4 regions of the Paenibacillus sp. 05T425 genome follow, and region 2 is predicted to be linked to each of the others. Evidence: riboswitches for the same ligand, from Rfam matches in the RefSeq annotation. Region 2 holds a riboswitch; each other region holds the start of a gene.
The links. Region 2 has a riboswitch for cyclic di-GMP ahead of AC1DF0_RS05865 (putative bifunctional diguanylate cyclase/phosphodiesterase). Riboswitches for the same ligand answer to the same signal wherever they lie in the genome.

Region 1 (7,749 bases), on a different contig from region 2:
GGGCAGATAGAGATAGAAAGTATCTCTATCGCTAAGGGAAGGTAGCGAATGTGAGCATACTACACAAGCACAAAGAAGAGGCGGGCGCGGCAGTCATCTTGACCTGTCGCGCCTGCCTCTTTAGTTACCCTTTGCCGCCTTGCGGGGCAGGCGGGTCGGGCTCTTTCACGAGCTTCCGCTTCTCCCAGCGGAATATCATGTTCAGCCCTTTATAGATGAGCTTAGACTCCTTCGTGAGCAGCGGGCCTAATATGGCTAGGATCAGCACATATAGCGCAGCGAACGGCTGCAGCAGCTCCATCAAGCCGCCGGCTTTGCCCAGATTAGCCATAATGATCGAGAACTCGCCGCGCGACACAATCGTTAGTCCGATGTTGGACGATGCCTTAGGCGACAGTCCAGCGCTCTTGCCTGCGAACATGCCTGCAACGAAGTTGCCGAGCAGCGTAATGCCGACAGCGCCGAGCGACAGCCATACCGCACCGCCGAGTGCGAGCGGGTCGATCGTGAGACCGAAGCTGAAGAAGAACAAAGCGCCGAAGAAGTCGCGGAACGGCAAAATCATATGCTCGATCCGTTTCATATGCGTCGTCTCCGCTAATACTAACCCGACGAGCAACGCGCCGATCGCTTCTGCGACATGAATCGTCTCGGAGAAACCGGCGACAAGGAACAAGAAGCCGAAGACGAGCAATAGGAATAATTCGTTGGAGCGAATATTGAACAGCTTGTTAAGCAGCGGGGCAGCCTTCCTGCCAATAATGAGGAATAACAACATGAATCCAAGCGCATAAGAGGCCGAGAGCAACACACCGCCAAGCGACGAAGAGTCGCTGAGCACAAGACCCGACAATACGGATATATACACCGCGAGGAAAATATCCTCGAACATAATGATCCCGAGAATCATCTCTGTCTCCGGGTTCGCCGTCCGTTTTAAGTCGACGAGCACCTTTGCTACGATTGCGCTGGATGAGATGGTCGTTATACCTGCAATGACCATCGTTTCCTCGATAGGAAAGTCGTTAACCCATCCGAACAATAAGCCGAGTGAAAAGTTGATTAAAATATAGATCGTTCCGCCAACCGCGATCGCTTTGCCAGACTTCATGAGTCGACCAACCGAGAACTCGAGACCTAGATAAAATAACAGGAAGAGCACGCCGAGGCGCCCCATGAATTCAATTAATTCAGCGCTGTGAATGAATCTGAAGTCTAGTATGCCGAAGTGAGGCGCATGAGGGCCGACAGCCATACCGATCAATATATAAAAAGGAATAACCGAAAAACGAATTTTTGAAGCTAACAGCCCGACCAAGGCGATGAGTATAACGGCGAGACCGATCTCCAGCACCATGTGGTCCATAATTAACGACTCCCGTTTTGGAGCATGAGCTTAAGCTGTTTAAGGTTCTGCCGTTCACCAGCCACAATAAGGGTCGAGTCTGCTTTGAAAACATAGTCGGGACCTGGATTAATATGCTTAGCTTCTTTTTCGACGGCAGCAATAATCGTTGCGCCGGTCGTTTGGCGAATATCCGCCTCGCCGATCGTTTTGCCGATGCAAGCGGCGTTTGGCTCGATTTTGTACCATTCGATCGTTAGATCATCCAGCGCTACTTCAATCGTCTCGAGCGCCTTCGGCTTGTAAGTCATTCCGCCGATAATAGCGGCAATCTGACGAGCTTCTTCATCCTCAAGCGTTACCATGGAGATGCTGTCATCCGGATCCTCATAGTCAAAATGGTACATTTCACGTCGGCCGTCATCATGAATGATAATGACGAACTTATCGCCTCCGCGCGTAATAATCTGGTATTTGCGTCCGATTCCAGGCAAATCAGATTCTCTAATATTCATTGGGTTTGCCTCCTCATTTTTTTGTAGTTTGTACCAAAAAAATGGGTTCTAACCAATGTAGACCGATGTATATTTAATAGGCTTAAGCAGTAAACGCTTCAATCGCTGCAGGATGGTCAGACTTAAGGGGGATAAATAAGCGGGCCGTCCAAATAAGACGGCAAGTGATACCTTATAAGCCGCGGGCTTGCGGCGAATAGGCTGAAGCAGCTTGCTTGGGGAGCGCCCGTTCAGAGCAGCGCAGGTCGTTGCGCGGGCAACAGGATTGAACCGGCTGGAGCCGGCCGTCAACTCGAAGTTGTTGCCTGCTTGGTAAGCAAACAGTGCAGTGAGCAGCAGTGGCAAAATAATAAGCAGGTTAAAGAACCGGTTGCGAAACGCGGGTCTTTGGTTGTGCTTCATGCTTATCGTCAATCTCATCTGCTCACCTCCTGCGGCTATATTTATAAGTATATCTTATAAATGATTAAAATCATAGACAATTCCATTTTTTTGTTGGTCGAATAGGTGAACAATTCAAGGCTTATAACCGTGGGATCAATTAGCAACGATTTTTTTGCTATTAATCAGCGAACCGGCATTTCCGATATGATAGAATGAATGAAAGTTTTCAATAGAATAGAGCATAACAGAGAGAGGTTGATTGGGATGGGAGCAACAGTGAAGGAGCTGTCGCCGCTTGTGCATGCGCTTGATCTTAAGCCGCATGTCGAAGGCGGATGGTACAAGGAAATTTGGAAAGCTAATTTTGAAATTCCGCAGCAGGTGCTCGGCGCTCCGTATTCGGGACCGCGTTTTGCCGCATCGTCGATTTATTTCTTGCTGCATCCTGAGGAGTTCTCGGACTGGCATACGGTTTACTCCGACGAAGTATGGTTCTGGCATTCGGGAAGCCCGTTGCTGCTCACGCTTGGCGGAACAGAAGCTGACCCGCATACCCGTAAGGAAATTATTGTGGGCCCGGACATTTCCGCAGGACATCAACCACAGGCGCTTGTGCCGGCTAACGAATGGCAGATGGCGAGAGCGCTCGGCGACGAGCCGGTACTCGTATCTTGCGTCGTTGCGCCAGGCTTCCACTATGATGATTTCCGTCTGATCAAAAAATAGGCTCGCTCCAATAAATAAGAGCTTCGCGCGTGGCATAATGCCCGGTCGCGAAGCTCTTATTTTTATTATTCGTTTTGCCGCAGCGAATTAATGAACAGCTCGATTAAGGCGGGATCCCACTGTGTTCCCTTGCCTTCCTCCAGAATCGCTAGGGCGTGCTCGCGAGTCATTCCTTTACGGTACGGCCGATCCGATGTCATCGCATCGAAAGCGTCGGCAATGGCAATAACTCGGCCAAGCAGAGGAATGTGCTCTCCTGCGAGCCCGTCGGGATAACCGCGTCCGTCATAGCGCTCATGATGGGAGCGTACGCCCGGAAGCAGATCGGCCATCGCGTCCGCAGGCTCAATCTGCTTCAATATATTTTCGCCCAGTCCCGGGTGTGCCTTAATCTGATTAAACTCCTCGTCCGTTAGCTTGCCATCCTTCAACAGCACCGAGTCACGAATGCCGATTTTGCCGATGTCATGAAGCAGAGCCGACTTGCGCAGCAGTTCAATGTCGGTTTGCGGCCAGCCAGCCTGCTCGCCGATCGCGACGGAATATTCGGCAACGCGTTCCGAATGACCCGCGGTATAGGTGTCGCGCGCGTCAAGCGCGGCAGCAAGCGTGAAGAAGTAGCTTTGGTGAAGCTGCTTATTACGCTCATCCCTCTCCTGCAGACCTTCGATCATATGGTTGAAGCCTGCGACCAGCTTCGAAAATTCATCGGAATGAATATCTTCCGCGCGGGTGTCGTAATGGCCGTTCTGCACGGCAATCATCGCAGCTTGGAGCTTGTGGATCGGATCCTCAATATTGCGAGATAGGAGCGAGGCGCCGAACAAGGAGAAGAAGACGCCGATAACAAGAATGATACCGGCCCATTGCCAATAGGCGGAGGTGCCCCCGCCGTCCAGTCCTTCAAGCCTGATCTGAGCCGCAAGACTATGCAAGAGCAGTGGAAGCGTACCGATTAAAAAAGCGCTTAGCAGAAACTTCGTGCGAATCGAAGCAAATACTTGGCCGCCGAGGGTCAGATCCTGCCCATAGAGTGCTACATGTTTGTTGCGCATATAGGTGACAACAGGTCGAATAGCCCGTGCGGTCAMGAAAAATTCAATCATGGCATGCATACTGGCAACGAGCAGCGCGCCAACGGAAGCAAGTCCGATATAATAATAAGGGAACGAGAGCCATTCCATTTGGATGAAAATATAGCTCATTGCAATAGCCGGCACCGATATGCCGAGCAGATGAGGTCCGAAAGTCCGCTTCAGCGACAGTACCGGAAAGCGGTGCGTTTGTATATAAGCTTTGCGAAGCTGCTCCGCTGTTGGCTGATCGGACAGGAAAGCGACTTGAATCGGCTTTGCATGCCGATAGAATACGAACAGCTCGCAGGCAAGCATAATGAGCAAAGAAGCGAATAAGATGACGCCGAGCACGAAGCCTTCGCCTTGGGGCAGCTTAAGCGTGGAGAAAATGATGATGCCCCCGACTCCGAGCACGGCGACGGTCGATCCAAATACATAGTTGTAGACGAGCTGGAGGAGGAAAGCACGATATACGCTTGCGGGAGTTTGTTGGTGCGGATCTAGTTGCTTCAATGGGATCATTCCTCTTTTCACAGCTTCATGATATAGTTCCTATTACCTATATTAACAATCGGCATATGGAGAGCGGAATTGAAGTTCATTTCCATGTACATACATGGGTATATTTTACATAGGGTTAGATAATTTAGCGGATTGCGGTTGCGACCAAAATTAGCTAAAATAGGTATAGTTCCTTTTTGATAGAGTCATAGATTACGAACGAATTGTTCGATTATGCCAATAGCAAACCATTTGAAAGAGTGGGACGCAAAGTCTGGAGTCTACAGCGCCTAAGGCGCTATGATCGTCCGACCGCCATGAATCTCGTATTCGTGTGCGGTCTTTTTTATTTTTTTTGATAGGGAGGGTATATCATGAGAAAAGCATTTCGTAAGAGCGCATCACTAGTCGTGACTGGGGTCATCGTCTTCGGCATTCTATGCAACGCTTTTGTATTTGGAGCAGGCGGAGGCAACAGCTCTGTGCTCGGTACGGCAGGCAGTTACAACGTGTTCATGCTCGGTGACTTTAAGCTGTATTACGAGCAAGTCGAAGGTGGACTGGCGGCCGGAGGAGATATTGATATAACCGGATTTGGCGTCAATCGAGCGAATGCATCGGGAGACATTGGCTTAGTGGCGGGCGGAGAACTGAAGTTCACGAATGGTCAAATTGATTATGGCGATGCCTACTACGGAACGCTTCATTCAACATCGGCCTTCACGCTCGTAAGAGGCAATAAGCATCAAGGGGCACCTATCGATTTTGAAGCAGAAGCTGAATATTTGTTGAATTTGTCCGCTGAGCTGGCAGCTTTGCCGACCAACGGCACAACAAGCAAAGATCAATACAATTCGAATAAAACGACTTTAAAGGGAACAGACCCTCAGCTCAATGTATTTACAGTAGGGTATGATCTGAATGAGGTATGGCTGGACGTTCCAAATGGCTCGACAGTGATTATTAACGTTACGGGTGCGACTCGATCAATGGGGTGGCAAGGTTATTTTGGCTTTGACGGTAAAGACCGCCAATCTAAAATATTGTTTAACTTCCCGGATGCTACGGCGCTGACGCTCGGCTATAGCGGGGTAAAAGGCAGTCTACTAGCCCCGCAGGCTGATATTACGGCAACGAGCGGCAATATCGACGGCATATTAGTAGGAGCTTCGCTCACGAAAGGCAGAATTCAGCCGCATTGGGTACCTTTCGAGGGGGAGATACCGCTAGCGACGCCAACGCCTAGCCCGTCGGCGACGCCTTCTCCGACACCAACGCCGACAGCGACACCGTCGGAGACACCGACAGCGACACCGTCGGAGACACCGACAGCAACACCGATAGCAACACCGACACCGACAGTAACACCGTCGGAGACACCGACACCAACGCCGACAGCAACACCGTCGGAGACACCGACAGCAACACCGACGGCAACACCGACACCGACAGTGACACCGTCGGAGACACCGACACCAACGCCGACAGCAACACCGTCGGAAACGCCGACACCAACGCCGACAGCAACACCGTCGGAGACGCCGACACCAACGCCGTCAGCGACACCGTCGGAGACGCCGACGGCAACACCGTCGGAGACACCGACAGCAACACCAACGGCAACACCGTCGGAGACGCCGACACCAACGCCGACAGCGACACCGTCGGAGACACCGACAGCGACGCCGACGGCAACACCGACACCGACGGCAACTCCATCGGAGACGCCGACAGCAACACCGACGGCAATGCCGACAGCGACACCAACGGCGACGCCAACGTCGACACCAGTCGTAACGCCATCACCGGCGCCGACGCCGATGCCGACGGGAACTCCGATACCGGAGGCAACGGTTACTCCTGAGCCTACAGTGTCACCTGATCCAACGCCGACGCCTTCCGATGAAGTGATTATTGATGAAGAAGAAGTGCCGGGAGGCTCACCGGATGAAGGCGGAGCGCCTGAAGATGGCGAGGAGCAAACTACGGATGACGAAGAAGTAACGGTAGACGATGAAGAAATAGGCTTAGGGACACCGGAAGATGGTTCAGTGGATGTTGATACATTGCCTAAGACAGGCGATAGCAGCACCATGCCGTTCTACATGGCTGGATTGGTAATCGTAATGCTAGGATTTCTGATCCGCTTTTCTGCACAGAAGAAATAAGAGCAACGACTAATAATTAAAGGGCTGTTCCTTAAGCGGTTATCCGCTCGTGGAACAGCCCTTTGCATTTGTATAAGCTACATTATGAAGGCAATATGATCTTTTGACCCGGGAAGATGAGGTCTGCATTCGTTAACTTATTAAGATCGCGAAGCACCTGCCATGTCGTTCCGTATTTCTTAGCAATCGCCCATAGCGTATCGCCTTTTACAACGATGTAGGCCGAGGCTGCAGGCTCGGGTTTTGGTTCAGGCTTAGGTTCTGGTTTCGGTTCAGGTTGCTCGGGCTCGGGCTTCGGCTCGGGTTCAGGGGAAGGAGTGGCGGGTTTCACTCCTTCCTTAATGCGTCCCTCAATGGTTGGATTTGCTTTGCCAAGCTTCTGAATATAAGCGATGAGCGCTTCATCCAGCGCGCCGTACATGCCGGCTTGCGGATACTTGCCGAACATGGTGTACTCATCGCCGCCCGCAGCTATGAAGTCATTCGTGGCAAGGGTGTATGTCGCGGCTTCATCCAATGGTTTGCCGCCGATTGTGACGGAATGAACGCGCTCCCCTTTGACTGCTTCCTTGTCGATTTTGAAAGCGGCGCCGGACACTTGCGGGAAAGCGCCCTTCGGATTCGGATAATCAGAGACGCCGTTCTCGAGCGCGGCTTTGATATCTGCGCCGGTTACTTTGAGCGTCACGATCTGATTCCCGAACGGCAGAACGGTAATGACTTCGCCTTTCGTAATCGGGCCAGCATCGATAGAAGCGCGAATCCCTCCGCCGTTCGTAAGCGCAACATCAGCTCCCGAGATGTCGGCCAAAGCGTCGGCAACCAGGTTGCCAAGGTTCGTCTCGCTTGCGCGTACTTTCTCCCTTGCGCCTTCAAGAGCAACGGACGATTCGCCAACTTGCTCTGCGAGAATCGTCTCTTGGCTCTTCAGCGTGGCTGCAACAAGCTCAGCGACTTCGGCGTTCGGCGTGATTTCCGCTGCCTCGGCTTGGTTGATAAGCGTCGCTTGCTTCTTAACGACAGCACCATTCTCG
Region 2 (7,749 bases):
AGATGCTGTAGTCGATGCCGAGCGCCACCAGCATGACGAAGCCGAAGAACGGCACGGCCCAGCTGACGCCCGAGTAACCAAGCAAACGTACGAATATAACTTCCGTAATCGCCATCGAAGTGTAGAACGTAACGAGCAGCGAGGCGATCATATAGAGCGGCATAATGATTGAACGGAACAGCACGATCAGAATGATCGCTATGCCGATCAGCATGAGCACAACCGTCTTCGAATAATCGGCCGACGATATATTGCTCAGATCGTGGTTCATGCTCGTCACGCCGCCGATTGCAATCTCGGCATCGCTATACGCCGTGCCTTGCAGAGCCCGTTCCACGGCTGCTTCCAGCGAAGGAACTTCAGCCATTGTATCTTGCTCGTAAGGATTCGTACGGAATACGACATCGAACTTAGCCGTATGGCGATCCTCGGACATATACACATTAAGTGCCGTTTGGAACTCTTCGTTCGCAATCGCTTCTTCGGGAATATACCAGCCCGTCATTTGTTTATTCGGCGAATCTGCCAAACCATTCAAGTAACCGCCAGCCGACTGCAGGCCATCCGTCACTTGCGTAAGTCCGCTGACACTATCGTCGAGTCCGCTCGTCAGCTCGCCGAGCTGATCACCAAGCGCCGCGAAGCCCGACTGCAGCTCCTTCTGCCCTTCTGACAGTTGACCAAGACCCTGCGTTACGCCCGGCAGCTTGGAAACGATCTGCCCCTGGCCTGCCGCTGCCTGCTCAATGCCCTTCTGCAGCTCGGCAATGCCGGCTGCCAATCGTTCAAGTCCGCCTGCAAGCGCGGATTGGCCTTGCGAGGCTTGCGTGAACCCAGCATTCGCCTGCTTCATGCCGGTATTGATTGCGCCAAGCTGCGCGTTCATCTGCGCAAGCTGGGCGTGAACGCCGGCAGCGCTTTGCTGCAGCTGGGCGAGCGCGCCAAGCGCCTCCTGGAATGCGGCATCTTCCGCCAGTCCAGGATAGTTGTCCGTCAGCCCGCTTAAGCCTTGCTGCACGCCGGCCAGCCCTTCCGCCAGCTTCGCCTGCTCAGCGGCGACTGCGCTATAAGCGCCGGTCAACTGATCCAGACCGCCGCCAAGCTGCTCATAGCTGCCCGCAAGCTCCGTGCTCGCAGCAGCCAATTGAACCGCGCTGGCATGCGCCTGCTCAAGCCCAGCGGTTAACTCCTTCGCTCCGGCCGAGCCGTCCAGCAGCCCTTGCTCGATCTTGCTCAGACCAGCGCCAAGCTGCTCGACGCCCGTCTTCAGCTCATTCGTGCCGGAGACGAGTTCTCCAGCACCGTCGACCGCTTCGGCCAGCTTCGGCGCATTCTCGTTCAGCGCGCTGCTCGCCTCGGACAAGCCGCTGCCGATCTTGCCGAGTCCTTCGCCGCTCTGTCCAAGTCCATCCTCGAGCGTACCGACCTGGTCGGCGACGAGGAATTGCTCCATCGCCTCGCCCATCGGCCGCGTGGCGCTGCGAACCGCCTTCACGCCTTCGGCCTTCGCCAGCTCGCGGCTCGCCTGCTCCAGCGCTGCCAGTCCCTCCGGCGTATCCAGCGGCTGATCGGTCTTCACGACGACCGTCGTTGGCAACGATTCGCCTGGTCCGAACCCTTCCGCAATAATATTGAATGCTTTAACGGAATCGTATTTGTCGCCGATCTCGTCAAGCGAATTGAATGAGATAGAGCCCTTATAAGCGGTGAGGAACGGTACAACAATAACCGCCAATATCACAAGCGCCCATACCGGCTTCTTCAGCGAGAAGCTGCCGACAGCGCCCCATAGCTTGCTCGGCTTATGCTCCAATGAGCCCTTCGCCGGCCAGAACAGCGCCTTGCCCAACACAGCCATAAAGAACGGGACGATGGTGAACAGCGCAATGAGCAGCACCGCTACGCCAACAGCGACCGCAACGGCCGAACGATACAGCATAAACGTCGAGAAGCCGATTGACGCGAAGCCGACCAGCACCGCAAGCCCGGAGAACAACACCGTTCTGCCTGCCGTGCGATACGTATGAACGATCGCTTCCGTAATGTCGCCGCGATGGGCTAGCTCTTCCTTGAATCGGCTGATCAACAGAATGCAATAGTCCGTGCCTATGCCGAACAAGACGGCAACGAGGAAAATTTGCGTAAAGTTCGATAGCGGAAAGTCGGCATACTTCACGAGGAATGCGACTATCGACTGTGAGGTGAGGTAAGTAAAGCCCACCGCCAGCAGCGGCACAATCGGCGCAACCGCCGAACGGAAGACGATGAACAAGATGATAAGTATGAATCCGACCGTAATAAGCTCCGTCTTCTTAAGCCCTTCCTGCGAGCTCTGCACAACATCCTCGGAGATAATCCAGTTGCCGGTATAATAATGCTCAATGCCGATATCGGACAGCGACTCATACAGACCGTCCTTCAGCTCGACCAGCTCCCGGTCGCCGGCCTCGACGCTCAAAAGCGTCAGAACGGTGCTGCCGTCCTCGGACACCATCTGCGGTTTCAGCTCAGGCGTATCGAAGTGGCTTGTAACCGACGTGACGCCGATGGCCTCGCCTTCAGCCTTCAGCTTATCAACGCCGCCCTTCACTTCGGCTAGGTCGCTTTCCGATAAGCCGCCTTCCTTATGGAAGACGAGCACGGTCGCCATGCCGCTTGCGCCATCGTCGCCTCCCACTTCCTTCACGAGCTCGCTAGCGATATGCGAGGAGTAACCTTCCGGCACGCCGATCTGTCCTTTGGTCCGTACAAGCTCCCCCATTGCCGGCGCGGTAATCATCAGCCCTGCTGCCACCGCAATCCATAATACAAGCACTAACCACTTCAGCTTCAGTATGACTCTCATTCTCTCTCTGCTCTCCCTTCACGATTACGCTTCATAGCCTTATTGTGGTTTGCCTAGTTCATGAGCGAGCTTCTCGAACGTCTGAATGAACGTGATCGCTTCCTGCTCGTCGAACGGGCTGATATACTTTAGCAGCAGCTCATACATCTTTACATCCATCTCGTCAAAAAGCTGCTTTCCCTCCTTTGTCAGCGCTAAATACGTGACGCGCCGATCCTTCTCATCAGGCAGACGATAAATCAGATTCTTGTCGAAAAGGCGATTAATAATGGCCGTAATCGAGCTTTTGCCCACGCAGAAAATATCAGCCAGCTCCGAGGACGTGCTCCGCCCCTGGCTATGCAAATATCGCAGCGTCGAGAACTGGTCGATCGTCAGCTCTTCCGGCATCAGCTCGCGTATCAAAGCGTTTAATCGGCGGTTAACCAAGAAGTGGGCAGCCTCGTAGCGATGTATAATTTCTTTGGATAGTTTGAGATCCATTCCCGCATCAGATCCTCCTTCTCTGTCGTAATGGTCCGAACACTAATGACTTCAATGACTCGGACAAACTAATTCTACTGTAGAACTATTCGATAATCGAACTATATCAAAGACGCGGTTCGAATGCAACGCGTCAATAATGAACATATCGTGAACGGGCTAGAATTGTCCGATTGATTTTTGCCGCGGAACATTTATATAATATTGGCGAAAACGAAAGAGGAACGAAATAAATACATTTGGAGGTTGGACGCGTGTACGATATTGCAATTATCGGAGCTGGACCCGCAGGAGCAAGCGCAGCGATCTTTAGCGCGAAGGCAGGCAAAAAGACAGTCATGTTCGAAAATAACAAAGGGATGACGAAACGCGCATGGTTCGAGAACCATTACGGCGTTGTCGAAATCGGCGGTCCCGATCTCATCGAGACAGGCAAGAAGCAGGCGCTCAAATTCGGCACCGAGATTAAGGAGGAAACCGTTCAGAACATTACTGTCATCGAAGGCGGCTTCATGATTGAATCCGATGGCGGAGCTTACGAGGCAAAGCATGTCCTGCTCGCTACCGGAGCCGCAACTGACCTTGCCGAGCATATCGGCGTTCAGACAAAAGCGGGTACTGAGCCGCGCATCAAGACGGTAGTCGCTGTCGATCCAAGCGGCAAAACGAACATTCCCGGAATCTGGGCCGCTGGAACGGTAGCAGGCGTAAGCGTTCATGCGATCATTACGGCCGGCGACGGCGCCAAAGCTGCTATCAACATCATTAGCGAAATGAATGGCGAGCGTTATGTCGATCACGACGTACTGAAAGCTTAGTTTTCAAGTTTGCGCAAGGTGAAAAGGCTGTCGCTACGCACGAACCGTTAGCTGCGTCTTTGCGCAGCTCGGTTCTGTGCCATCCTTGGTGGCGAGGCGCGTTTCATTCCGGTGAAGTATAGGCATGAGGTAAAGTGTGAAACTATATTCCTATACTTCAAAAAAAGAAGGAATTTAGAATAAATTGTCGAATATTAGGTGAAAAGCCGAATAGGCAAAGGGCAAACTATGCGAAAGCATAGGACGCAAAGCTACGGGTCTACAGCGTAATGACGCCATGATCGCCGGGTTACCCTAATGATTCGTGACCGCAGGAGGGTGCCGTTTGGCATCCTTTTTTTATTGTCAAATCCAACCGTAATCGTTCCATTGACATATTACCAGGAGGCCCGAATTGAGTACTGTACAGCAACCGAAGCGTAATCGATGGATCATCGCCCTGTCCTTTCTACTATGCACGCTGCTCGCTTTAATCAGCGAGAGACTTGGCTATCCCTTTCTATATGGCATAACATTCACCTTTACAAGCGTATTCCTGTTAGTCGGACTTCGCTTGTTCGGGTTCTGGCCCGGATTGCTGGCCGCCGCAGTCGTGCATACGATTGGGACTCAGCTTATGGATCAATCTCTATTCCATAACATCGGACTGCTGGAAATTGCCATTGTCGGTCTGCTCGTTCGCAAGTTCCCGAGTCATCTGTTCGTCTGCGACGCTGCCTTTTGGCTGCTTATCGCTGCCCCACTAACGTATATTACGCATGTTGGTCAATATAACGCTATGGGGACCGATCTGATGCTCGTTACGTCGATTGTGGCGATCAACGGACTGCTGAACGCGCTGTGTGCCGATATTGCCCTGCAATATTTGCCGCTCTCAAAGTGGTCCGGCATCGCTCGCAATTGGCGCAGATCCAGCTCCCTCAACCGCGTCATGTTTCATTTCTCGATCGTGTGCGTTATACTGCCGTTTCTATTGAATATTTACATTAGCAGCACGGGCTCCTTCAAGGAAGCCAGCCGCCACGCCGAGCAGCTTTCCAGCAACGTAGCTTCGATGATCGGAAGAGAATATATGGAGAGCAGGATTCGATATGACGACAATAAGTCCGAGGCCACGCTTGCATACCTGCAATCGCTGATTGCCAAGCATTCGTCCGCTCTATACACCATTACCATTACAGATGGAAGCGGCACTGTCATCCCTTGGAACGGCAGCATCCGTAATGACACCTCAAGCTACCGGATTAACAAAGCGCTAAGCAACAACCTTCAATTGCTTATTCCTGTACTTAAAGAGCATCCGCTCCATATCTCGACTTGGCATGAAGGCAAGTTCCGTTACGCCTCGCCCATCCATGATACGGGCCTCATGATCCATATCGATATTCCTTTACATAACTATCAATACTATCTTTTTAATAAATACATCACGCATTTCATTTATTTGATTACACTCGCCTTATTCGCCGCACTTGTTGCGTTCTTCATTAACCGCTGGCTAGGCAGAAGCTTGAAGCGACTAGCCGAAGCGACGAACAATCTGCCGAGCCGCCTAAAGCAGGAAGACCTGATCGAATGGCCGTCCAGCAATATTTTCGAGATCCATGCCTTAATTAGCAACTTCAAGCAAATGGCGGTCAATCTCGTCCACATGTTCGGTGAGACGCAGAAAAACAGCGAGCGCCTGCAAGCTCAAGCGTATATGCTTGGGCAATCGGAGGAGAAACTTCATCGCCTCGCTTATTACGACATGCTGACAGGTTTGCCGAATCGGCTTCACTTTACGAAGCATATTCAAGACATGATTACGATACATGCCGGTAATGAGCATAAGATTGCTGTTATGTTCGCCGATATTAATCGCTTCAAGCAAGTAAACGATACGCTTGGCCATGCAACCGGCGATAGACTCCTGAAGCAGGCTGCCAGCCGCTTCGCAGAGACTGCAACGAGCTTCGATGTATTCCGTCTCGGTGGCGATGAATTCGTCTTCGCCGGCTCATATACCGACGTTGCGGAGGTGCACGACATGGCGGAACAGATCGGCGAAGCATTCTCCAAGCCTTTCGATATCGACGGCATGCCGCTTTACTTAACAATCAGCATTGGCATTAGTCTATATCCGCTCGACGGTGAAGATATCGACACCGTTATTAGCAACGCGGATATCGCCATGTACAGCGCCAAGGAAGAGGGCGACGGCTGCTACCGCTTCTACAAGCCGAAGCTGGCCTCGGTCATGACAGAGAAGATGCACTTGGAGAACGGACTCTACAATGCGCTGCAAACGAACCAATTCTCCTTACACTATCAGCCGAAAATGAGCGCCTCGACAGGGAAGTTATGCGGCATAGAAGCGCTTATCCGCTGGCAGCATCCCGAGCTGGGCCTTATTCCGCCAGATAAGTTCATTCCGCTTGCCGAGCAGGCGGGCTTCATATTAGAAATTGACCGATGGGTGTTCCGCGAGGCTTGCCGCCAGAACAAAGCGTGGCAGGATGCGGGATTACCTCCGATATGCGTATCGGTTAACATCTCGGGCAGACATTTTTTCCAAGGAAACTTAATCGAAATGATCGTATCCGCGTTAGAAGATACGCAATTATCGCCGGAATACGTCAGCATTGAAATTACGGAGGGCGTCTTCATGCGCAATATGGAGCAAGTCATTGAAACGATCCAGTATTTGCGCAAGCTCGGCATCTTAATCTCGATGGACGACTTCGGCACCGGCTACTCAACGCTTAATCAGCTGCAAAGGCTGCCGATCTCCGATGTGAAGCTTGACCGCTCGTTCATTCAAGGCATTACGACCGACGAGAAGAAGTCCTCGATCGTTCGGGCTATTATCGAGCTTGTGCACAGTATGGATATGAGGGTCGTGGCAGAAGGTGTTGAAACCGATGACGAGTCGCAATTTTGCAAGGAGCTGAAGTGCGATGAACTGCAAGGCTACTTATTCAGCAAGCCGCTTCCGGCCCATCAGTTCGAAGCGCTGCTGGCCGGCAGTGCAGCATAAAGCACTGCATAAACAACGAATGGCAGTACAGGATTAGCCTCCTGTACTGCCATTGTTCGTCTTAAGCGCTTGCTCCGGTTTCGGCTTGAGATGCCGATTCGCTTTCGCTTGCCTGTGCCCCGTTCTCCGCTGCCGGCTTGTCACCTTCCTTCGTACCTCGCGCTCCGTTAGGACGCTCCCCGCGCGGACCTTTGCCGCCATCTTGAGCGCGCCCTTGAAGCTCGCCGTTTACAAGCTTCTCAGCATGCTCAGCCAAGGTTGCAAGCTTCTGGTCATACTGCTCCTGCGTCAACTCTCCCGCCGCAAGCTTCTCGGCGAGCTTGGCTTTCACTTCGGTTATGTGCGCATCAATAACGGTTTGTACGGCTATGCCTTTCTCGGCAGCAAGTGCCGCAATCGTTTTCCCGCCATCCAGTGCTTCTTTAAGCTCGTCCGCTCCTAGGCCTAGCGCTGCAGCTACCGCTTCAAGCCCTCCGCCTCCAAAGCCCTTCCCGCCGCGACCGTCATGCTTGCCTAGCCCCTGTCCGCCGCCTTTGGAATCAAGCAGCTTCTCCGCCTGCTCGGCAGCGGTTGGTTTCGTCTTC
Region 3 (7,749 bases), on a different contig from region 2:
ATATCAAAGCGAAAGACGGAGAGGCTATCGTCAGACGAACATGAGGCTGTGATGCCGGCGGCTGCCTCCAGAAACATCTCCATATTGGGAATGTTTTTTTTGATTTCATGGGCTGCAGACTGCTCGATATGCAATAAATCTATTTTTTTATCCATATCAAACCCTTCTTTCTCGATTATAGTGATAAGCCGATCAATTGCGATTTTCTTCTGAATGTGTTCATTAAGCAGCGATGAGATTTCGATCCGCTTACGAATCAATTGATGAACGATGATGCTACTATCTACAGGTCCGTTTATCAATTCTTTGATTTCAGTAAGGGAGAAGTCTAGATTTTTGAGAATGACGATCCAATTCAATAAATGGGATTGGCTCGGATCGTAGGAACGATATCCCGTTTCAGCATCGATCGCCGACGGCTTCAGCAGACCGATCTCGTCATAGTGACGCAGCATTTTAGCAGTAACGTTGTTTTGTACGGCGAATTCACCAATTTTCAATCGATGACACCCTTTCATAAAGAACTCCGGCCGGAATTGCTTAACCTAACGATAAACCCTCCCCCTATGGGAAAGTCAATCTATTATTTTCCAAAAGCGTTTCCTATACTTCGACGGGTTGTTTGCAGCGCATGCAAGGTCTAAACTATACGCGAGCAACGATAATAACCGATGGATCGAACGAGGGGAGCAATCATTCATGAATCAATCCACATCAGCACAAACACCGAAGCTGCACGAAGTGTTCGATCAGCAGTTTCGAATCGGCGCAGCCGTTAATCCGAAGACGCTTGTCTCGCAGCGCGAGCTGCTGGCGCTGCATTTCAATAGCGTAACGGCAGAGAATGAAATGAAGTTCGAACGGCTGCACCCGGCCGAGGAGCGGTATACGTTCGAGGAAGCGGACCGATTAATGGAGTTTGCGAAAACGAACGGTATGGCAGTAAGAGGGCATACGCTCGTATGGCACAACCAAACGTCCGATTGGGTGTTTGATAACGGTGCGGGCGGCTTAGTTGATCGCGATACACTGCTTGCACGAATGAAAGCGCATATCGAAACGGTAGTTGGGCGTTATAAGGGACAAATCTATGCATGGGACGTTGTGAATGAAGCAGTGTCTGACAGTGGAGATGAGCACCTTCGTCCGTCCAAGTGGCTGGACATTATCGGCGATGATTTTATTGCCAAAGCGTTCGAGTACGCACATGCGGCTGATCCTGACGCGTTACTCTTTTATAACGATTATAACGAGTCAGTGCCAGCTAAGAGAGAAAAAATTTACGCGCTGGTCAAGTCGCTTAAGGAAAAAGGCGTGCCGATCCACGGCGTTGGCCTTCAGGCGCACTGGAACCTGACGCATCCGACGCTGGACGATATTCGTGCAGCTATCGAACGATATGCGTCGCTAGGACTGCAGCTGCATATTACGGAAATGGACTTATCGGTATTTGCCTTCGAAGACAGACGCACGGATCTTACCACTCCTACGGCTGAGATGATGCAGTTACAGGAGGAAAGGTACGGTGATATGTTCCAGTTGTTCCGGGAATATAGCGATGTACTGACAAGCGTTACGTTCTGGGGAGCCGCTGATGACTATACGTGGCTGGATGGATTCCCGGTTAGGGGTCGTAAGAATTGGCCGTTGCTGTTCGACACGAAGCATCAGCCAAAGGGCTCGTACTACAAAGTGATTAGCCAAACGGCGGAAGCGCTTGAAGGCTAATAGCTAGTGAGACGGTAAACAGTGAAAGACGGCCGCCATCCCTATATTAGGGAAAGGAGGCCGTCTTTCGTTTCCCCGCGTTAGGATACGAAGCCAAAGCCGAGGATCGTAAACCTTTTGCACGCGTGATTGGGCGACATCTCGATTTCCACCGTGTGCTCACGCGATTCTTGCTCCGTATACAAGATGACTACATGGCAATGGGTCCATTTGATTGCCTGTGGGTCGACGACTTTCACAATCTCGCCGTCAACGTAAATGTTAGCGCTGCCGTAATCGTCGCTTCCTGAATCTTTGTAGACCAAGAGGAGACTTTTGCTGCGAATCGTCATCGTAAAGTTGTGGTTACTCGAATCTGCCGTATGCATCCAATTGTTAGGGAATTGAGGCGTGCCGTACGGATGGTCGTCCATCTCCGCCATTTGAAGTTCGGTATCGATTGCGTCGAAGCCTCCTTCCGATATATTGGCTATGCTAGAGCCGTTGGCCCGATCCAACAAACGGACATGGACGAAGTCATTACCGATTACCGGCGGCTTGTCGATCACAATATGTTCATGATCCATGGCGGAACGGTCGGTTTCGGCGAACAGCCAGCCTAGACAATCGGCCATGATTGTATGACCTGCATTGGTCGGATGGTAGATGTCGCTGAAAAATTGCTCTTTGGTAATGATGTTCCCCTCGTCTTTGGTTATCTGAAATTGGTCCACCACCGCATCTTTTATGCTTACCATGGGAAGCTCATAATGATAACCAACGGGCGCAAGCCGATCTTGCAAATTCCAGTCGCTTTCGAACACACTGAACAATAGGATGACGGCTGGAGCGTTGTCAGCAGTCAGTGCTTTTAATACCAGGCTTTCGTAACAGCTCCCTTCCGTTTCGTCGTCGGCGTCATTGACTGCAAATTCCACAATGACGATATCAGGGCGTACGGCTCCATCTCTCAGAACATCCCTCTGATAACGAATCATCCCCAGCTCGGAGGGCGTGCCGCCGAGTCCAGCTTTGACGAAACGAATAGAATCGCCGCCGTCCTTTCCGAACATCGACTTGAAGGTGGAATATGACCGATGAGCATAGCAGTCGGTATGGAGCGGATTGGCTCCCGCGCCGTGAGTAATGGAGCCGCCAATGTAGGCAATCGTAATCTCTTCGCCTCTTTTCGCTTTTTCGATAGCGGTTTTTAATCTCCTGTTGTTTCCTTTGTTTAATAGCGATTTGGCAATTAAATCGTTGTATGTTTCGTCTGTCATAGATAATCTCCTCTCTTTTAAATATGATCTTAAAACGAATGGGAGGATAAGAAAACCTGCTGAATCATAGCTGTATCGGGGTTGAACAGATTGGCAGTAGCAGGAATATTGCACCAAATATAATCGGTCGACAATATCGAACAAAGGAAGATTGTGACAAAATGATGATTTCTTAAAAAAATTAACGAAATCTCTATTTCAAATCTATTGATCTCTGAAATGTAAAATAGTAGAATGTTCCTATTCGCTGTAAATGTTTACTAATTGTATCGATGAACTTTCCTAAAATCACATAATGCAAATCCGTCGAAAGACGAGAGACGCAAAGCTATAGGGACTACTTCTCAAAAAGAAATGTCAGCCAGTTGCAAAAGATTTAGCAGAGGCATGTCTATGGTCGTCCATAGGCATGCCTCTTTGCTTACAACAAAAAAGAGAGAATAACGAAATAGGAGAGAGTGGAGACAATGAGCGAGCAAGAGATGAATATCCGGACCTTATTTCCAAGCGACGACGGCAACGAGCGACAACGAGACGATCTTATAGCACTATTCAGGCAAATCGTAGAAGGGGTCGATGCTTTAAAGGATCCCGATTCCGTTAATTTAAAAGGAACGAAAGATAGAGGAGCTACTTTCTATCAGGATTTAACGAAGAACAGCCGCATTCCCGTTAGCGGAAGCACGCAAAATGAAGTGAACGGCGAGCTGCTCAAGCTTCTGCACGGTCATCCCTACCATACGAAATACTTTTTGACTAATATTTTGCCCATGGCCAGTATTCCGGGCATCATGGGAATGCTCACCGCTTTTATGGTGAATGGCAATAACTTGTGGGACGTATACGGACCTGCCGGAGCGGAGGCCGAAGTCAGAGTCGTTGCCATGATGTCGGCGCTGATTGGTTATGACCCTACGGCAAGCGGCGGATATACGACTTGGGGCGGGCAAGGGGCCATCTTTACGGGACTTCGACTAGCCATTAATAAATATGACGCCAAAGCTGCAAAAGCAGGCGTACCTGACAACTTGTTTGCCTTCTGCTCGGAAGCGGCTCATTACAGCCTGTTCAAATCGATGGAAGCAACGGGTCTGGGCAGCAATAACCTGATCAAAATCCGTACGCGAGAAGACAGCTCCATGGATGTTCGGGATCTCGAAGAGAAAGTGGAGAGCGTTATTTTAAGCGGAGGCGTCCCTGTGTACATTGTGGCAACGACAGCGACGACGGATGCGATGGGCATCGATAATGTCGAGGAAATCTTGGCTGTGTCAGAGGAACTAGCGACAAAGCATGGCATTCAAAGGCCGCATATCCACGCGGATTCAGCGCTGGGCGGATTTTTTGCCTTCTTTAACGATTACGACTTTGAAGGAAATCTACATAAATTCGATACTGAAACACTATCTGCGCTTCAAGCGATAAGGGAGAGAATGAAGCATTTGGGATTGGCGGATTCGTTGTGCTTTGACTTCCAGAAGCTCGGTCAAACGCCGTACTCCACGAGCTTATTCCTTGTGAAGCGGGCATCCGATCTCAAGCTGCTTGATTTGGAGCCGGATGAAACGCCGTATGTTGGACATCGGGGTTATGGGGATTATCATACGAGCTATACGCTGGAATGCTCTAGAATGGGCAGCTCGATCAGTATTTTAAGCGCGCTAACGGCTTTCGGCATCGAAGGTTATCAGAAGCTGCTCGCCCAATTCGTCGAAGTCAATATAGCGTTCAGGAAGACGTTGGCTGCCGAAGTTCCCGAAGCCGTCATCGTCAATCCGCTAAATCCGGGCATTATCACGCTGTTCCGTTTGTATGCAGATCGTAAAAACGGCTATCACGCGGAATACGAGGGGCTCCGCAGCTATGCGGAGATTGAGCGCGAAAATAAGCTGAACGAGCTATTGTTCGAAATATTGGGCAGAGACCGCGGAAAAATGTTTTTCGGAGATACGAAGAAGCATCTCTACGTGCCAACCGCGGACCGGGCGGGTCAAATTGCGCTGTATGCGGCTAAGTTATTCGTCATCTCTCCGTACACGCAAACTTCCGATGTCGGTGCAATCGTTCACTATTTGAAACAAAAAATCGCTGAAACGTATGCCGCTTTTGATCGGCTATCCACGAAGGAGAACAACCATGAAGAAATCTATTCTTAAATTGAATTGGTTCAGAGAACATCTTGCTGTCAAAATCTCGGTCAGCATCCTGCTGCTGCAGGTCGTGACATGCGTAGCCTTTGCTCTGTCCGGCTATATGACGCAGAGCAACCTCTCGGAGAAGCTTCTGGAGCAATTCGATAAGCGGCTCGCGACGGATATTCAAATCGCGTCGAACACGCTCGCAGCCATTCCGGGAAGCGATATTCAACTGACAGGGGCGGACGATCCGAACTACGCGATAATCAAGACGGAGCTCGAGAAGCTCCAGACCGTTCATAGCTTGGAGAACATTTATATTTTATCCAATACCCAGGATGAAGAACGGATTCTGATTTTGTCGGGCGTCCCTGACGACTTCGGAACCGCTTATCCGTTTACTGATGAAATGAGGGAAGCCATTGCTTCCAAGAAAACGATGTTCAGTCCGATTTACGACGATGAATACGGCACGCATAAATCTATCTTCGTGCCGCTGACCGATAAATCCGGCACCGTGTACGGCATCTTGGGCATCGATCTCGATGCTTCCGTTGTGCCTGAGACTGCATCCAGCTCGAACTGGATGACCATTATCATTTCCGTCATCGTCTTCGTAGTCGGCAGCGTGATCGCCGTTATTATTAGCCGAATCATTACGAATCCGCTTCGCAAACTGATGATTGCAGCCGAGAAAGTAGCGGCCGGCGATATGAGAAGCCAGTTCTCGATCGACAGCAAGGATGAGATCGGCAAGCTGGGTGCCGCTTTCGGCATCATGATTACGAGCTTAAAAACATTGATCGAGCAGGTCATCGCTTCGTCCGCCCTTATCGGGGATACGAGCAAGCATCTGAAGCAATCCGTGAATGAATCGACGAATAGCGCGCAGCAGGTGGCCGAATCGACGAGCAAAATGACAGAAGGCATTACGGAGATCGTGCAGAGCGTATCCGAAAGCCACTCGAGCATTCATAACATTGATACCGACATCAAAGAAGTATCGGCAGGCATGAAGGAAATTCAAGAAATCGCGTCCGAGGTCCATTCGCAATCGGAGCAGGGGCAAGAGCTTGTCGATCGTACCCTCCAACAAATGGAGACGATCAAGCAGGCGATGCAGCAGTCGCAGCAAGCGGCAGCGGCGCTGGAGACACGTTCCAATGAAATCGGAGAGATTATCGGCATTATAACCGAAATATCGACGCAGACGAATCTGCTTGCGCTTAATGCTTCGATCGAGGCGGCACGGGTCGGCGAGCTCGGAAGAGGCTTCGCGGTCGTTGCCGAGGAAGTCAAGAAGCTGGCAACGCAGTCCGCTCAAGCGGCGCTGTCCGTTAACGAGCTCGTCTCGAGCACGCAATCGAACAGCCATCTGGTTAAGCAAAGCATCGAAGAAGGAACGAAGGCTGTCGAGCTTGGCCATTCTTGGATTAGCGGTACCCACCAAAACTTCAAGCATATATATTCGGGCGTTTCAGAGTTTACCGTCCACACGAACCATATGTCCGGCTCGCTGGAGAAGGTAGAGCATTCCTTCGTACGCATCACGGATGCCATGCAGCAAATTAACGGGGTCACGCAGGAGCAGGCAGCCGGCACGGAAGAGGTTGCTGCGTCCGCTCAACAGCAAAGCGCGTCCATGCAGGAAATATCGGCTGCCATCCAGCAGCTGTCGTCTCTTTCGGTTGACTTGAACGAATCGGTAAAGCCGTTTAAGCTGTAGTAGTATCGTTCGAGCACGCTGAGCCCTTCCGCCTTCGAGCGGGAGGGCTTTTTATTGCGAAGAAACTTTCTGTTTATGAAACGAGGACTCGAAACATGTCTGATGTGACCTTTTACCGCCATGAGGCGCTGCCTTTCTTGGAAGCTAAGCGATGTCTGAAGAGCGATCTAGCGTACCAAAAACATTTTCATGAGGAATATTCGATCGGGTTGATCGATAAAGGCGTGACGAACGCTTGGTGCGACGGAACCATGCACCGGGTCGAGGATGGAAAGGCAATCAGCTTTCCGCCGATGATGCTGCATGCCTGCCAGCCGGAGACGGGAATGGAGTGGAATTACAAAATGCTCTTCGTCAAGCAGGCTTGGTTAGAGCAGCTTGACCTTGAACAGCGGGAGCGCGATCAGCTTCATATCCCGTTTCTATTGGCCGAGGACAAAAATAGAGTCTGTCGCTATCGCATTAACCAAACGATGGAGGCTTTTATGGGAAACGGTTCTCCTCTTGAAATCGAGACGGCTATGATTGAGCTGATACATGATCTCGTTAGTCAGAACGCGTCAGATTTGGTGCATGAAATACAGCAAGGCAAGCAGGATCAGAAGTACGTCAAGCTTGTACAGGACTATATGCATGAGCATTTTACAGAGAAGCTGACGATGGAGGAGCTCGAGAACGTAACGGGAATAAGCCGATTTCATCTCATTCGGTTGTTTAAACGATGGAATCATCTGCCTCCTCATGCCTATCAGAATCTGCTGCGCATTAATTATGCCAAGGCCGAATTGATGAAGCGGCGACCGATTGCCGACATTGCAACCGATGCGGGATTTTATGACCAGAGCCATTTTGCGAGAACGTTCGGCAGGATTGTAGGAGCAACGCCATACTCTTACGCGTT
Region 4 (7,749 bases), 170 kb from region 2:
TGTTCACCTCATTGATTTATCCGTACTAACGCAAACGGCTGTCGCAGTCGTTCCGTGATGATGAAAATAAAAAAGCCGATTACCTTTACAAGTATTATCGGCCGCAGTCTAACGATATTTTATAGTCTGAACTATATTTAAAATTATCTGTCCTTGTCCTTGTCCTTGTAACGATCCAGTCCGCGATAAGCGCCTTGGGTGGGCGAGAAGCCCTTAGGGTCCTCTTTCTTGGACAGATTACCTTGCATCTCCTGCGCGGCTTTCGTCAACTTGTTGCGGCAATTGTCGCAAAGATGTCCCTCTCTAATAAGCGTTCCGCAAGATTCGCAAGGATAAGACATATTCGGCGCATTGACCATGGAAATACGGCCTTCGCGAATGAACTTCGTAATTTGCTTTATGGAAACGCCGGTTTCATCCGACAACTCCGTAATGATAGCTCCTTTAAATTCACGCAAGTAGTTTGCGCATAGCTCGTACTCTTTATCAATGTCCCGTGTGCAAACATTACATACTTCTCTAATTCCTTTGGCAAAAAGCTTTCCGCAACGAGGACAGTTATCCAAATTCATCGCCACAAGCCCTCCTTTTCGTTCTCTATCAATCTATATATACCTAGTTTAACGGATAGAGGCAACGTTTTCATTAGAAATTCAAAAAAATGCTTACGAGCGTGCCCATGTGAGGACAAAAACCTCTAATGGAAAGGCGCTATTCGCAATTAATTCCTCTGCGCAAGCGTCTGCCGTACTGCCCGTCGTATAGATATCATCTATTAAAATAATTCTAGCACGTGATCTCGAGGGAGAAAGGCCAACGCTATTAAAGCTTTGCTCCAGCTTGCTTAAAGAAGCTTCGTCCGCTCGAAAAAGCTTCTTCATATCGCTTATGCGTTCCGAACGCGATTTGAAGCTTTGCTTCCCCGTGTGGCGTTCGCGACTGAGCAGCGGCAGCAGCGGCAATTTGTAATGGGAAGCAAGCTGGGCTGCTAACTGCTCCGCTTGATTGAAGCCGCGTTCCTCAGCCCGTACCGGGCTCACCGGCACATACGTCACGGCATCCCAGCAAGCTCTATAGCTGCCTCGCTTTGTTGGCGCTCCGAGCTGGCGGCTTAGCTCCTCAAAAGCCGGCTGCAGCATGGTGCCGAGCAGTGGTCCTAACTCCTCGTTGCCTCTATATTTATAAAGCGCTAGCCAGCTCTTCATCGTAGAATCGTATTGCACGGCGCTTCGATTGCATATGAACGATCTGCGCGGCTGACGGATGCAATCCTCGCATGAAATGCCGCGGCCACATCTTAGGCAAACGATGCGAAAGCGAGTCAACCATGGAATGGCATTCACGCAAGAGTAGCATAGCTGCTGTTTCAATTGAATCGGCAGTTTCATCTCCGGGGGAAGATGACCTTTGCTGGGCTGGATAGGTTTCTTGCAGAATGTGCAGGAATATGTTCGTACAGATAACCATTCTGATTGTCCTGCAATTGTATTGGGAATTCTTCGCATCCATTCTATCATTGACGTTATGCTCATCGGCCTGCCTCCCTTATGGTGTTTTTCGGGAGCAAATAACCTTGCTTGCGCGCCATACGATTCATCGCCTTAATATGGCTGACCGCCTTGCCTGCGAACGACTATGCTCACCGCTGCAGAAGTAGACTCGCCCAGCTGGATCATCAGCGGAACGGCCGGCTCGACCTGCCATTTGGACATGCGATGCTTCATCAAACAAACGCCCGTCTGCGTCTAATATGTATACATCGCTTCGAGGTATCGTAACTCCACGCTCTAATATAGTCGTTGTTACAAGCACGCGAATCTTCCCTTCACGGAATTGCTTTACTTTAATCGCCCGTTCCTCGTCTTGCGAAGAAGTTGCCTCCACCTCCGCCAGTCGAAGCTGCGAGCGCAGCAAGGCTGCCATCGGTTCTGCCTGCGCAATCCGCTGCACGAATACGAATAATTGTGCGCCTCGTTCTATGGAACGACGCAGTTCATACAACAAGGAAGCCGGAATCCTCCTTGATTGCAGCAGCTTCGCTACTTTTGCGGTTCGAAGCAGCTTAGGGACAGGCAGCGGATGCCGATGATAGCGTACCGGCACCCTTGCATGAGGTAAAGAGCCTCGTCTCGCCTCCCGTTGCATGGTCTGCGGAGGCGTCGCCGACAGCAGAAGTCTAACTGCCCCTGGGGCGCAGCTTTTGTCTGCCGCGTAGTGGAGTGTTGCGTCGTTTACATATGGAAAGGCATCAAGCTCATCCAAAATAACAAGATCGAAGCTCTGCCAGAAGCGAATCAGCTGATGTGTCGTCGCCAGCGTAATGTCGCCGCACTCCCACTTTTGTTCGCTGCCTCCGTACAAGGTGACGACCGAAGCAGACGGAAACGCTCTACGAATACGCGGATCAAGTTCAATAACAACATCGCGCCTCGGTGTTGCAAGAAGGGCCTTGCCGCCGCGCAGCAAGATAGAATCAATAAGCGGGAAGATCATCTCTGTTTTACCCGCTCCGGTAACCGCCCATAGCAAAAAGCTGCTTATTGCTGCTGGTGCGGATTGAGCTAGCCTCTTATCGGTATTGGATGTCTCAGCGAATTGAAGCGCCTTAGCCGTTGCCGATGCTTGCGCGGGACTGAGCCCCCATTTGGACAGTCTCTCCTCCATCGGCGGGAGGCCGCCTGCATTTAGATGAGCGTTTACAGACGGCAACCCTTCAATAAGAAGCTCGCATTCCCGGCTGCGCCCCATCTGAATGCAGCTTGAGCAATAAGCGCATGCTCTGCCGCAGGATGCGCAGGCTGTGCGGCGCATCTGCGGTTCTCCGCTGCCGCAGCGCAAGCAGCGAAGTTCGCGCCGGCTCCGGCGCAGCAGGTTTGTCCGGTTGCCAGCAGTTGCGGCAACCGCCCCACGCAGGAGCACGTGCCCGAGCAACGCAGCCAGCTGGAGCACATCGCTCCAGCCGCTGTCCGCACCGGGCACGCCCGCGCCCTCAAGCAGCGCCTGCGCTTCGCCCCGCAGCAGCGCGCGCCCTTGCAAGAGCGCCGCAGCCTGCCTCACGGCTGCGACCAACGCCTCCAGCGCAGCCCCGCTATCGCTTGCCGCGCCGCCTTCCCCAAGCTCGCCCGCTGCCGCCGCTCGCTCCCAGCGCTCCGCGCCGCCGCGCAGGCTATCGCCCTGCTGCTTCTCGCCACGCCTGCTGCGCCGCGTGCCTGCAGCCTCCCCGCTAGCTGCCGCCGTACATGCGGCAAGCCTGCCAACCACACCTTCGCGATCGCCCCTCCCTCCCCTTCGTCGCTCCTGATCGCTATTCCAAAGCTCCGCCGCTCTGCAAGCATCCCCGAGCGGCAGCGGATTCCGCCATATCCAGCCCTCATCTGCCGGTGGGACAATCCTCCCCATTCGCATGCCGAGCGAGGGCTCGAGCCAATAAATCCGATCAACTTCAGGCGCGATCGTACAATAAGCTCTCCTTTTTTCATTTTTGCTGACAACATACACATAAGCCCGCATCTTTTCTACGCTCCCCGCATATTGTATTTCTTAGTGCGTCGTCATTGCTGCCATTCTACATACAACCAAGAAAACGCAAAAAAAGCACACCTAGAGCGCATAGAGCGCTGTAAAGTGTGCTTCACTTTCACAACCGTTATGGCAATTAGTATATACTAGAACGGCATTTTGGACAAATCGGATGGATTTTGCAGGTCGATAAGCACTGCCTGATTCGCGTCCTTCAAAATACCTTCAGACTGCAGCAGCCACATCAACTGATTGGCATCGCTTTCTCTATTGGAAACGACTGCACCTGCTTCAGCGGCTGTGCGGCTTAGCCTCATCTTTTCCGGATATTCATGAACCGTCACCTTTTGTCCCTTGCGGGCCATTCGATCGACAATAGCTAGTGTCTCAGCGGTCGCGCCATAATCAACAACCGTTACTTTGACTTCCTTACCCGTCTGACGCGAGAAAGTTAACAATGAACGCATATACCATTCGATATTATGTTGATCTTGATCAGCGGCTATAAGTACATAATGCCTGCTAGCCCGCTTCCGCCCTTGCCGTATCCGATAAGCCAGATGAACCGACAATGCAGCCGCTATATAACACCCAAGCACGAGAAGCAGAAGTTTGAGCACGGCGGTCACCTCCTCTATGCGACACTATATGCGATGGAGCGCCCACAGGTTCCGGTATAAGCGGACAAGTTGAAAAATATACAGTCCAAATGCCTCATTCGACATCCTTCGCCTTATTTCAACATTCCGCAACATTTTAACACTCTTGTAGAAATACCAATATATGTTATCATTTTAGTGCGCACTAGAGCATAAGTAGTATTGGAAAGCAGATAGAGTGAAGGAAGGAGGGAAAACCTCTTTAACATTCGTGCTTTTTAGGGAAGCGATGATGTATAATCTGCATTTGGACACTTGGATTATACGGAGCTAGTAGTGTAACCGGCCCTCTTAGAACTAGATTATCCAAATCTAAGAGGAGAGTGAACAATGAAGTTGGTCAAAAAACAGTTTGCGGTCATCATGTCCATCATGCTCGTCTTGTCCATGTTCTTAAGCTCGATCGTTATGGCGCAGGGCACGGATGAAACAAGTCAAGAATCTGCACAGGAAACAACTGCACCGGCTACCGAGAATCCAGAGTCAACTGTTCTCCCTTCTGAGGAACTTGCATCGGTAGAGTCTCCTTCACTTCAATCATTATTGGTTTTCACCAGAGGCGGTGGTGGCGGCGGTGGCAATACATGCGACGGAGACGACCGCGATGTGTCCGGCATTCAAGGCACTTATGGCGGCGGCCGTGATGATGACGAGGATTGTGATGACAACAGCAATAAATGCATCGGCGGAGACAGCCCCAGACTGACCAGCGGGGTCCTGCAAGGCACTAGTGGCGGTGGACGTCACGATGATGAGGATTGCGGTAACATCAAAGTTACCAAAAAGTATTACTATGATGATGACGATGCAAAACCTCAGAGCGGCGTCACTTTCCAAGTACTTAAAGACGGCAATGTAGTTGCTACCGGCACAACTAATAGCAGTGGCCAAGTGGAGTTCGAAAACCTGGCACCTGGCTACTACAAGGTAGTTGAGGTTGTTCCTGCAGGCTTCACGACATCCATCTCGAGCAGCGGTCAATCGGTAAAAGTTGAGGAAGACAAGACTGCGAAGGTTGATGTATATAACACGCCTATACTCAATCTCATTGCCGCTTGTACCGACGAACCAAGCCAATCTCGCAAATGGATCGTTACGAACGAAAGCAATGTAAAACTTTATTTCAAATGGAAAACGAACGGATCATGGCATAGTGAATACATCACTAGCAACGACTCTGAGCCAATCGTTGTCACAGGCACTCCCGGTTCGCTTACCGTCAAGTGGGGCGATGACTACAATAAGTCGATAACCGTACAAAACCCAGGCGAAGACTGCACACCACCGACTCCTACGCCTACGCCGGAGCCGACTCCTACACCAACACCAGAGCCGACTCCTACACCTACGCCAGAGCCGACTCCTACACCTACGCCAGAGCCGACTCCTACACCTACGCCAGAGCCGACTCCTACACCTACACCAGAGCCGACTCCTACACCTACACCAGAGCCGACTCCTACACCTACGCCAGAGCCGACTCCTACACCAACACCAGAGCCGACTCCTACACCTACGCCAGAGCCGACTCCTACACCAACACCGGAGCCGACTCCTACTGTAGAGCCGGAACAGCCGGAACTTACAATTTCGAATGTATGTACCGTTAGTCCGAGCTCCACTCGCAAATGGAGAGTACACAACCCTGGCGATGAGGACATCACAATTACTTGGTACGTACTCGAAGCTAATGACGAATCTTCTAATCAAGTGATCGTTCCAGCTGGCAAGTCGATCACGATTACGGCAGATACGGTATCGACGGAGTCGAAGGAAAACACGATCAGAATCGTATGGTGGGGTCCAGGCGAGTCTTCTTACTATGAGGAATTGGTAAACAACGGAGCTCGCTGCGCAACGTCTCCTCCGGAGACGCCAACTCCGGATCCGTCACCGACTCCAACGCCGGAAGTAACACCGACTCCAACACCTGAAGTAACACCAAGCACAGAGCCAACACCGACGCCTGAAGTAACGCCTACTCCAACGCCTTCCACGGAGGTAATTGAAGAGGAAGAAATTCCTGAGGGCGGCCCTGGCGACGGCGGAGATGGCGGCGAAGATGACGGCAGCGTGATCGAAGAAGGCGAAGTACCGCTCGGCAATCTTCCTAAGACCGGCGATACAAGCTCGCTTCCGTTCTACCTGCTTGGCGCTTTTGCAATCTCGGCTGGTATCCTTACAATCAGAAAACAAAGAGCCAATAAACAAAGCTAGAGATTCCCGCTAGCGAAGCATTCGAACCTCGGTGCCGTCCAAGAGACGGCATCGAGGTTTTCTTTTCTTACGAACACAACAAAAAAATCCCGCTCCTACAGACACGGGACCCCCACTTTAATCAGTTGTGCTACGATTTTGTCTATTACAACGTAACCCAACCATACTTAATCGATTGAATAACCGCTTGCGTGCGATCATCAACCTCCATTTTTTGCAAAATGCTGCTGACATGGTTTTTAACCGTCTTCTCGCTAATAAACAGGAACTCGCCAATGTTTTTGTTGCTCTTGCCTTCGGCCATCAGACGCAGCACTTCTGCCTCTCGGCGAGTCAGCGGGCTTTCGTCGACAGCGTTATATTTAACGCCTTGCTCTTGGGCGGCTGCTGCTCCCGATACAATTCCCATCTCGTCCAGGTACGTCATACGACGAAGCTGATTGATAAGCTTCCCTGTTACTTTAGGATGAATATACGCATAACCTTGAACAACCGAACGGATCGCGTTAATAAGCGACTCGGCTTCCATATCCTTAAGCAAATAGCCAGTAGCCCCTTTGCGGAGCGTTTCGAATACATAGCTCTCATCATCATGAATAGACAGAATAATTACCTTCACGTCAGGGAACATGCTCTTGAGTCTTTCTGTTGCTACTACACCGTTCTCAATTGGCATATTGATGTCCATCAGTACGATTTCGGGCAATGTATGATTGCAAAATTCCATAACCTGAATGCCGTCACCACACTCGCCGATCACTTCCAAATCATCTTCCATATTCAAAATTCGTTTCAAGCCTTCGCGAAACAACTGATGGTCGTCTGCAAGTAATATTTTGATTTTTCGGGCGGGAGTGCTCGGAACTTGATTTATCATTATACTACTCCTTTCTGTTCTCGGCAGTTATTGGTATATGAATTATAATTTTCGTGCCCTGTCCAGGATTTGAGTCTATATCCATCCTTCCTTCAATCAATTCCACGCGTTCTCTCATCCCGATGAGTCCAAAATGGGAGTTTCGGCTTGCTCCGAGATCGATAAGATCGCTCTGGAATCCAATGCCGTTATCGTGAATGATGATTGTAATCAAATGAGGCTCATAGCTTATGTCAAGCAATACGCGCGAAGCGTTAGCATGCTTCAGAGCATTCGTGAAAGCTTCTTGTACGAGCCTGTAAATGGCCGCCTCCATGGCAGACGGCATTCGAATCTCCTTGCCGGAGAGCTCGAATACAGTATGTATTTTTGATTTATCTTCAAAATCCTGCACAAACTTCCGCAGCGTCGGCACTAATCCAAGATCGTCGAGCGCCATTGGCCGGAGATTGAAAATGATTTTGCGAATTTCTTCAA

Region 1: it holds a riboswitch for cyclic di-GMP, as region 2 does, so the genes downstream of both, AC1DF0_RS21050 (choice-of-anchor A family protein) here and AC1DF0_RS05865 (putative bifunctional diguanylate cyclase/phosphodiesterase) in region 2, are expected to answer to the same signal.
Region 3: it holds a riboswitch for cyclic di-GMP, as region 2 does, so the genes downstream of both, AC1DF0_RS07380 (pyridoxal phosphate-dependent decarboxylase family protein) here and AC1DF0_RS05865 (putative bifunctional diguanylate cyclase/phosphodiesterase) in region 2, are expected to answer to the same signal.
Region 4: it holds a riboswitch for cyclic di-GMP, as region 2 does, so the genes downstream of both, AC1DF0_RS06575 (SpaA isopeptide-forming pilin-related protein) here and AC1DF0_RS05865 (putative bifunctional diguanylate cyclase/phosphodiesterase) in region 2, are expected to answer to the same signal.

The regions. Positions count from the first base shown of each region.
Region 1 covers NZ_JBFTLA010000009.1:107,021-114,769, reverse strand. The annotation lists gene AC1DF0_RS21075 (cation:proton antiporter) at 125-1,366, opposite strand; gene AC1DF0_RS21070 (cation:proton antiporter regulatory subunit) at 1,369-1,860, opposite strand; gene AC1DF0_RS21065 (hypothetical protein) at 1,909-2,280, opposite strand; gene AC1DF0_RS21060 (cupin domain-containing protein) at 2,509-2,970, shown strand; gene AC1DF0_RS21055 (HD-GYP domain-containing protein) at 3,036-4,559, opposite strand; cyclic di-GMP riboswitch class I at 4,780-4,867, shown strand; gene AC1DF0_RS21050 (choice-of-anchor A family protein) at 4,922-6,715, shown strand; gene AC1DF0_RS21045 (5'-nucleotidase C-terminal domain-containing protein) at 6,798-7,749, opposite strand, start outside.
Region 2 covers NZ_JBFTLA010000002.1:461,706-469,454, reverse strand. The annotation lists gene AC1DF0_RS05880 (MMPL family transporter) at 1-2,845, opposite strand, end outside; gene AC1DF0_RS05875 (MarR family winged helix-turn-helix transcriptional regulator) at 2,885-3,328, opposite strand; gene AC1DF0_RS05870 (FAD-dependent oxidoreductase) at 3,583-4,146, shown strand; cyclic di-GMP riboswitch class I at 4,357-4,443, shown strand; gene AC1DF0_RS05865 (putative bifunctional diguanylate cyclase/phosphodiesterase) at 4,541-7,165, shown strand; gene AC1DF0_RS05860 (hypothetical protein) at 7,227-7,749, opposite strand, start outside.
Region 3 covers NZ_JBFTLA010000003.1:125,064-132,812, forward strand. The annotation lists gene AC1DF0_RS07365 (diguanylate cyclase domain-containing protein) at 1-500, opposite strand, end outside; gene AC1DF0_RS07370 (endo-1,4-beta-xylanase) at 700-1,728, shown strand; gene AC1DF0_RS07375 (SGNH/GDSL hydrolase family protein) at 1,809-2,987, opposite strand; cyclic di-GMP riboswitch class I at 3,274-3,360, shown strand; gene AC1DF0_RS07380 (pyridoxal phosphate-dependent decarboxylase family protein) at 3,455-5,143, shown strand; gene AC1DF0_RS07385 (methyl-accepting chemotaxis protein) at 5,124-6,848, shown strand; gene AC1DF0_RS07390 (AraC family transcriptional regulator) at 6,944-7,749, shown strand, end outside.
Region 4 covers NZ_JBFTLA010000002.1:628,644-636,392, reverse strand. The annotation lists gene flgM (flagellar biosynthesis anti-sigma factor FlgM) at 1-16, opposite strand, end outside; gene AC1DF0_RS06595 (TIGR03826 family flagellar region protein) at 144-572, opposite strand; gene AC1DF0_RS06590 (ComF family protein) at 666-1,532, opposite strand; gene AC1DF0_RS06585 (helicase-related protein) at 1,594-3,510, opposite strand; gene AC1DF0_RS06580 (glycosyltransferase family A protein) at 3,666-4,139, opposite strand; cyclic di-GMP riboswitch class II at 4,394-4,475, shown strand; gene AC1DF0_RS06575 (SpaA isopeptide-forming pilin-related protein) at 4,509-6,395, shown strand; gene AC1DF0_RS06570 (response regulator) at 6,541-7,272, opposite strand; gene AC1DF0_RS06565 (sensor histidine kinase) at 7,277-7,749, opposite strand, start outside.